Regions from separate parts of the Actinoplanes sp. NPDC023936 genome, predicted to be linked through region 1. Evidence: riboswitches for the same ligand, from Rfam matches in the RefSeq annotation. Region 1 holds a riboswitch; the other holds the start of a gene.
What was found. A riboswitch is a leader RNA that binds a small molecule or an ion and turns the genes downstream of it on or off. The one in region 1 is predicted to bind cyclic di-GMP.

Region 1 (4,206 bases):
GCCGGCGTGAACCCGGTCTTCGTGATCGGCGTGTGCGCCGGCCTCGGCGTCGCGATCGGCGTCTTCGCCGCCTGGGCCGCCGCCGCGCGGGCGGTCGTCCGGTGGAACATCGCGGCCCTGACCGTGCTCGTGTGGGTGATCGGCCTCGCCGCGGTCGTCCCGACACTGCTTCCCGGCAAGACCCCGGCCCCGGTCCGCCTCGGCGTGCTGGAGGGCGACTTCCTCCCGGCCGTGGTCAACGACCGGACCCCGTTCGTCACGATGCCGCTGCTCGCGCTCTTCTCCGGCCTGCTCCTCGGCCTGATGGCGCGTGGCCGCCGGATGCCGACCTTCGCGGTGGCGCTCACCGGCCTGGCCGGGCCGGCGCTGCTCACCGTCGCCTACCTGATCGCCGGCCCCGGCGAGAGCACCGGCTTCACCTTCAGCCCGTACTGGTCGGCGATGTTCGCCGCCGGCGCCGGCGTCCTCGGCTCGGTGCTGGCCGTGATCATCCGAGGCGCGCCGGAGCGGGCGCACGACGCGGAGCCGTCGACGGCCGCCGGCGCCCCCGCGAACGGCGCCACCCCGGCCGGCGCCACCCAGAGCAACGCCGCTGCCGGCAACGCCACCCCGGGCAACGCCGCTGCCGGCAATGCCACTCCGAGCAATGCCACTCCGAGCAATGCCACTCTGAGCAATGCCGCTCCGAGCAACACCGCGCCGAACAGCGCCGGTGACCAGGTCTCCGCCCCACTACCCCGGCGCGACCAGGCCGCCCCCTCCGCACCCGGCCCGTCCGCCATCGCGGCCGCGGCGGCCGCCGCCGCGCAGCGCCCTGACCCGCACCTCCACCCCTCGGACACCGGCGTCCTCACCGTCGCCGACCGCCCGCACCCCCTCGCCGACCTGGCCAACCAGGCTCCGGCCACCGCGCCCAACTCACCCTTCAATTCGGGTACGGGCACGCCGTTCGGCCAGCCGCCCCAGTCCACCGGCCGCTTCTCCGGCCCGGGCCCGCAGGACGCCGCGCCCCGCTTCGCCGCCCCCGCCCCCACGCCGCACAGCGCCGCCCCGCACAGCGCCGCCCCGCACAGCGCCGCCCCGCACAGCGCCGCGCCCCACAGCGCCGCCCCGCACAGCACCGCCCCGCACAGCACCGCCCCCCATAGCGCCGCGCCGCGCTTCGCCGGCCCGCAGTCCGCCGCTCCGGCACCCCACTTCTCCGGCCGGCAGGACGCCCCCGCGCAGTTCTCCGGCCAGGACGCCCCGGCCCGCTTCTCCGGCCAGCAGGAGGCCGCACCCGGTCCGCGCCGCGGCTGGCGCGCCCGCCGCTCGGCCCCGGAGAACCCACCGGCTTCCCCAGCCGCCTCGTTCGACGGTTTCACCACCGGCAACCCGGGTCCCCGGACCGGAATTGACACCGCCGAGCACCCGCGCATCACCCCCTCGGCCGCGCGCCCGCCGGTGGTGGAGCCGACGTCGATCAGCGGGCCTCCCCCGCAGCGCGGCTCACAGAGCCAGCAGGACGAGTACGTCAACTGGGTGAACGGTCTCGGCGGAGCGTGAAGCGTTACCCAACTCCGGTGAAATGATCGGATCAGGAGGTACCGCCACACCGCCCAGGCGGTGACGATTATCGATGTCCGGGTATTCCTCCACGGCATCGGAGTCCGATCATGATCACTCGAATCGGCCGGCTGCTCTCCGGCCTCGCTCTGGTCTTCGCCCTCTCCGGCACGGCGCTGGTGGCGCCCGCCGTCGTAGCCCCGACCACTACCGACGCGGCGCAGGCGGCGGTTCACAACAGCTGCACGATCAGCCGCTGTTCGGCCGCGCGCACCGCGTACAACGGCTGGAAGTCCCTCGGCTGGCCGACAAGCGCCGGCTGGTACGCCTGGCCGTACGGCAACTACAACTACACCGGCGGCACGTTCTACAACCGCGAGGGCCAGCTCCCGTCCGCCTCCTACGGCGAATACGACGTCTACTCCCGGGCCCGGGGCGCCTCCCGCGACGCCTACCGCATCGTGGTCAACCGCAGCACCCGCGTCGCCTACTTCACGCCGGACCACTACGTGACGTTCTACAAGCTTTAACCCCTTCCCGGGTACGCCCATGGTTCCGCTCATGGGCACCGACCCGCGTGGCAACCAGCCCCAAGTTCAAGGCCGGGCGAGGCCGCACGCTCCTCCCGCCCAGCGCGGACGAGGCCACACGCTCTCCCGCCCAGCACGGACGAGGCCACACGCTCTTCCCGCCCAGCGCAGACGAGGGCACACGCAACGTTATTGCGCGCTCTCGTCCACGCTGGGGCAGGGATGCAAGCACACGCACCGCTTCGGTGCGCCCTCACCTCCGCCATCGCCCGCTTCGGTGCGCTCGCATCCACGCACACTGCCGTTTCGTGCGCCGCACCGCCCAGGTGGCGTTCATCCCGAGACGGCCTCCGCGCACCGTTTCTCCCCCCGCCAAGAACGGCCCCGCGCCCCCTTAGCACCCGAGCTGCACTCAGGCGCGAAAACCTCGAAAAAGACGCCGGAAAAGTGGCTGCTAACGCTTAGCCCGCCGGGCCCACGACCGAACAACCTGGCGTAAGCGAGATCGAGCAACCCGCTCGGCCGACAAGAGCAAACCCGGCGCAAGCCGGGGACGCAAAGCCACAGAGCCCATGAGGCTGGCTGGGCTACCGACCTTGGGGAGAACCTTCTTATGCGCAACATGATGCAGCTTCTTGGTGGAATCGCCGTCGCCGGTGTCGTCGCGGCCGGAAGCACCGCCTTCACCGCCTCCGGTGTCACCAACGCCGGCAACTTCACCAAGATCGTCGGTGGCGGCACGACCACCATGACGGTGGAGGGCGCGATTCTCAACTCGGCCGCCCTGGTTTACGACGGCACGAACGGCAACCGGGTCACCGGCGCCAAGATCGACATCGCTGGCACCAACGGCACGACCCTGAACACCACCACGTCGGTGATCACCGGAACGCTGAAGGGCACGAACGCCGGCAACACGCCGGTCTCGACCTCCGCCCTCACCTGCGCCTGGAGCACCACGGGCACGGTCTGGAACTGCACGGTCGCCACCCCTGCCACCGACTACCTGACCGCGGTGACCGATCTCGACCTCAAGGTTGCCCCCGGCGCCTGATCCTAGAAGCGCCTCGAACGCTCCTCCCGAGGTGACACCATGGCTGCTACCACAGCTGTGAGTCGTCACATCGCGGAGTAGCCATCCCGAGGTTCCGACGTATCGCCATGGCCGCCATCCTCGTGATGGCGGCCATTGGCGCGTGGGCGGTCAGCACCCATCGCCTCTCCTACGTCATCACGCACGGCGTCAGCATGAATCCCACCTATTACGCCGATGATCTGGTCTTTCTGATCAAGTTCGATTCCTACGAAGTCGGGCAGATCGCCGCATACCATGGGTTCGGAGGCATAGAGACACTCCACCGCATCATCGGCGGCGACGCCCTCACCGGCTATGTCTTGCAAGGAGACAACAATCCCGCGGTCGACGCGATCGAACCTACCGCGAACGAGCTCATCGGCCGCGCGGTGCTGCACGTCCCCAATGGCGGATTCTGGCTGAAGCCTCTGCTCAGCCCGACCGCGCTCGGGATGTTCGGATTCCTGATCGTCGGCGCCCGGGCAGCCGCGGTGAGATCCCGCCGGGACATCCCGCGCGGCCGGCAGAAGAAGAGGACGAAGAGCATGTCTGGCCAAGGCGGCTCCTGGGCGGTGACGATGACCGTCGCCAAGGCGGTCAGACGACTCCACCCGGTGATCCGGGCCCTCGCCGTGCTCTCCGTCGTGCTGGCCGCCTGCGCGCTGGTGTCCGGCGTGCTCGGCTGGATGAAGCCGGCGACGCAAACGACCGATTCCTCCGTGCGGGCCGGGGAGTCGATGACGTTCTCCTACTCGGCGGACGTGCCGCGTAGCGCCGCCTACGACGGCACCACCGCGTACTCCCCGGACCCGATCTACCGGAATCTCGCCAAGTTCGTCGTCCTGCGGATGCAGTATCTCGGGCGCCCCGGCACGGTGGAAGTCAGTGCCCGGCTCTCGTCTCAGACCGGCTGGCATTCGACTGTTCGATTGGCTCAGCCCAAGGAATTCTCCGCACAGCGCTTCACCGGGACCGTATCCCTCGATCTCGACGGGCTGGACGACCGGGCGCAGCGCGCGTCCGAGGCGATCGGCACGAACGTCGGAGCGATCACCG
Region 2 (4,206 bases), on a different contig from region 1:
CGGCCGGGCCGGCGGTGGTGGCGCCGACCGCGTCGTCGAAGCTGACCTGGAAGGCCTCGCCGTCGCCCTCGTCGATGACATCGCCGGTGACGTCGACCTGGAAGGTCTGCGTGGTCGTGCCGGCCGGGAAGGTCAGCGTGCCGGTCTTCGGCGTGAAGTCCTTGTACGGCGTGGCGTCGGTGATGTCGGTGCCCGCGGCGGCGGCTGTCCAACCGACCCGGACGGTACGGCCGGAGGCAGCGTCCAGCTTCGCGGTGATGGTCCGGCTGGCGCGCCCGGAATTGCCCTCGTCGACGGTGAGCGAGCCGGTGTCGATGCTGACCTCGGGCTGCGTGGCGTCGTCGTCCTCGATCGAGACATCGATCTTGGAAGGGGTGCCGAGCTCGGAGTTGGTCGGGTTCGCGAGCTGAATGCCGAAGTCCTCGGTCGCCTCGTTCAGCGAGTCGTCGGTGAGGGAGATGGTCGCGGCCTGCTCCAGCGTGCCGGCCGCGATCGTGACCGTCCGCTGGGTCGAAGCCGGGTAGGCGAAGTCGGTTCCCTGCGTGGCAGCCTCGTGTTCCTCCACCTTCTCAGAGGGAGGCGTGGCGTCCCAGCGAACCGTGACCGCCTTGTCGGACCGCCGGTCCAGGGTGAGCGGCAGCTCGAAGCTTCCGCCCTCATCACCGGAGTCCAGGACGGAGTCGTCCACGGTGACCTTGGGAAGCGGGTCGATGTCGTTGATGGTCACCTGAGTCGAGGTGTTGGCCGGAGCCGCCGTGTTGGTGGCGGTGGCGTTCACCGTGAAGTTCTCCGCCTCGGCCGAGTCGCGGGTGTCGTCCTTGCCGATCGCGATGTCCTTGGTAGCCGACGTCTTACCGGCATCGATGACGATCCGATTCTCGACCACCTCCAGCGTGTCGCCGTCGTCGACCGGAGCGGTGAAGTCCGCACCCGCGATGGCGGTACCGTTCGTGGTGGTCAGCGTGACCGCCACCGGCAGGCCGGACGGCGCGTCGAGTCTGGCCGTGACGGTCGCCTTGGCGCCGTTGGCCTCGGTGACCGGGCTGTTCGTGGTGATCGTGTATCCCGGAGCGTCGTCGTTGTCGTTGATCGATCCGACCACTGGGATGGGATCACCCGTCGTGCCGCCCGTCGGCGTGGCGGTGAGGGTGATCTGCTCCGGCAAGGCGCCTTCGAAGAGCGCGTCGTCAACGGTTCGGACCACCACGGTCCGCGTGACGTTGGCGGTCGAGGCCGCCGGGAAGCTGATCGTGGTGGGCGACGGCGAGCTTACGTAGTCCGACCCGGCCCTCGGTGTGTAGTTGGTTTCTGACTCTTCCTTGGGCGTGACCGCGAGCGAGTAGGAGGCGGCCGGGATTTCGGCGCCTCCGGTCCGGACGAACCGGAAGCTGAGTTCGCCGCCCTCGGTCACGCTGACGGCCGCGACGCTGATGTCGCCGGGGTCTGCGTACGCCGGGGAGGTGACCATGACCGTCGGGACAAGGCCAATCGCCGCCGCAACGGCGACCGAGAGGGCCGTTCGCATGGACTTCGGGCCACGCAGCGCGAACGGAATCGAGCCGCTCTTGGCCGCATGGGCTTGTGGATAGCGCATGTGTTTCTTTCTCCTTCGGCGGCTGGGCTACCTCCGTTCGGGGAGGCCCCTGGCTTTGCGTCCCCGCCTCGCGACGGGTTTGCCTGTTCGGGTACCGCGCCTGCCGGCCGTCGGAGGGCCGCTCAGGCACCGGGGAACCGGTTCGAGCAGCGCAATGCTGGATCATCGACAGGACTGAATCGTGGTCCAGCAAGAGGTCGCGCCTTCCGTAATCTAACCGGCCTATCGTCCCCTTACCGGCAGAACGGCTTTTTGAGTCGAATCGCCCTCAAGTAGCACAGCTGTCCCCTGGGGGACAGGAGAAAGAGCCGGCTCAGAGTAAGAAGCCGGCCCAGAGCAGGAAATCGGCCCAGAGTAAGAAATCGGCCCAGAGTAGGAAATCGGCTCAGAGCTGGAAATCGGCTCAGAGCAAGCCGTGGCGCATCGCGGTGGTCACCGCCGCCGTCCGGTCCGCCACCCCCAGCTTGTTGAAGACCCGCAGCAAATGCGTCTTCACTGTCGCCTCGGAGATGAACAGCCGCTTGCCGATCTCGGCGTTGGTGAGCCCGGCCGCCACCTGCTTCAGCACCTCGGTCTCCCGGGCGGAAAGAGCCGGAGGCGCCGGGGTACGGACCTGGCGCACCAGCGTCGACGCGACGCTCGGCGCCAGCACCGTCTCACCCCGCGCCGCTGCCCGGACCGCCTCCGCCAGCTCGGCCGGCGTCGCGTCCTTGAGCAGGTACCCGGACGCGCCGGCCTCGATGGCCCGCAGAATGTCCCGGTCCGACTCGTAGGTGGTCAGCACCATGACCCGCACGGGCGCGCCCACCCCAGAAGCAGCACCCCCAGCATCAGCAGCCCGCGGTGCCCCAGCCAGGATCCGCGCGGTCGCCTCCACCCCGTCACCGTCCGGCATCCGCAGGTCCATCAGCACGATGTCGGGGCGCTCGGCCAGCGCCAGAGCCACCCCTTCGCTGCCGGACGACGCCTCACCGATCACGGTCAGGTCGGGTTCGGCGTCGAGCATGCCGCGCAGCCCCATCCGCACCACGGGGTGGTCGTCGACGAGCAGGATCCGGATCACGCGGGAATCTCCACTTCGATAGTCGTGCCACCGGCACCCGGCTCACCCGTGTGGCCGCTGAGCACGGCCACCTGGCCGCCGACCTGAGCGGCTCGCGCCCGGATATTGGAAATCCCGAACCCACCCCCGCCGGCACCGCCGACCCCGCCGGCACTGCCAACCCCGCCCGGTAGGGCTCCGGCCGGGTCGAAGCCACGCCCATCGTCCCGCACGACCAGCCGCACACTCGACGCCGCATAGGCGAGCACCACACCGACCTCGGTCGCCCCGGCATGCCGGCGCACGTTCGCCAGAGCCTCCTGCGTGGCGCGCAGCAGGACCACCTCCACCCGGGTCGGCAGGTCCCGAGGCTCGCCTGTCACCCGGACCGTGGACGGCACACCCGACTCTTCGCTGAATCGGGCGGCTTGACGGCGTACCGCCTCGGGAAGTGAAGCGGAAGCCAACGCGGCGGGTGAGAGAGCCGCGATGAGTGCCCGCGACTCGGCCAGGTTTTCCCGTGCGGTACGCACGGCAAGCGCGAGGCGCTCGTCGGCGAGCTGGGGGTCGGCGGCCTGGACCAGCGTGATGATGCTGGTGAAGCCCTGGGCGAGGGTGTCGTGGATCTCGCCGGCCAGCCGGTTGCGCTCGGCCGCCGCCCCGGCCTCGTGGGAGAGCCGTGCCAGCTCCGCCCGGCTCGCCTCCAGCTCGGCCCGGCTCGCCTCCAGCTGGACGATGAGGGCGGCCCGCTCGTCGCTCTGTGCCAGCGCCCGCACGATCCAGAGGCCCATGCAGATGCCGGCGCCGGTGGAGATCGCCGCGATCACCAGGTCGAGCCCGACGCTGCCCTCCGGGTCGTTGAACAGGTCGGCCACCGGCGGGACCAGGTTTATCACCACGATCAGGACGATGGCCAGCCGTACCGTGACCATCTGGAAGATCAGTGGGATGACCGCGAACATCAGCCAGGTGGTCAGCGGCACCGCGAAGATGGCGATCGCGAAGAGCGTGAGCTGCACGAGCAGGACGATCCGGCTGGTGTTGTCCGGGCGGTCCCGGAGGGTCAGCGGCCGGCCGATCACCACGTGCAGCAGGACCATCACGGCGAGGGCGGTCAGTGCCACACCCCGCTCCAGCGACGAGAACCCGTCCACGATGACGATCGCGACCGCCACAGCAGCCGCGATCACCGCGAAATAGAGATCCCAGAGCCAGGTGGCGGGGGCCGAACCGCCTGCGACGGGGACTGCTTCCAGAGGGACTGCTTCCGGGGAACTCATTTCTCGTTGTTGTTCCACCGGAAGGTCATCAGGCACAGCACCAATCCGACCACACACCACACTCCGAGAACCAACGCCACCCTGCCGAGCTCCCACGACCCGTTCAGCTCCTGGCTCTCGGCGGACGCGGGGAGGAACACGTACCGGAAGCCCTGCGCCATCCACCGCACCGGGAAGATCGACGCGACCGTGATCAGCCAGTCCGGGAGCTGGCTCATCGGCTGGATGAACACGCCGGAGATGAACTGCAGCGCCACCACCGGCACGTTGAGGATGCCGCCGGCGTTGCG

Region 2: another riboswitch for cyclic di-GMP. It lies ahead of AB0F72_RS01540 (Calx-beta domain-containing protein); the one in region 1 lies ahead of AB0F72_RS11750 (hypothetical protein).

Annotation. Positions count from the first base shown of each region.
Region 1 is NZ_JBEZZR010000006.1:309,181-313,386, forward strand. Features, by position in the region: gene AB0F72_RS11740 (hypothetical protein) at 1-1,545, shown strand, start outside; gene AB0F72_RS11745 (ribonuclease domain-containing protein) at 1,656-2,075, shown strand; cyclic di-GMP riboswitch class I at 2,596-2,670, shown strand; gene AB0F72_RS11750 (hypothetical protein) at 2,698-3,129, shown strand; gene AB0F72_RS11755 (DUF5305 family protein) at 3,237-4,206, shown strand, end outside.
Region 2 is NZ_JBEZZR010000001.1:339,678-343,883, reverse strand. Features, by position in the region: gene AB0F72_RS01540 (Calx-beta domain-containing protein) at 1-1,594, opposite strand, end outside; cyclic di-GMP riboswitch class I at 1,609-1,688, opposite strand; gene AB0F72_RS01535 (response regulator transcription factor) at 1,998-2,657, opposite strand; gene AB0F72_RS01530 (sensor histidine kinase) at 2,654-3,916, opposite strand; gene AB0F72_RS01525 (ABC transporter permease) at 3,913-4,206, opposite strand, start outside.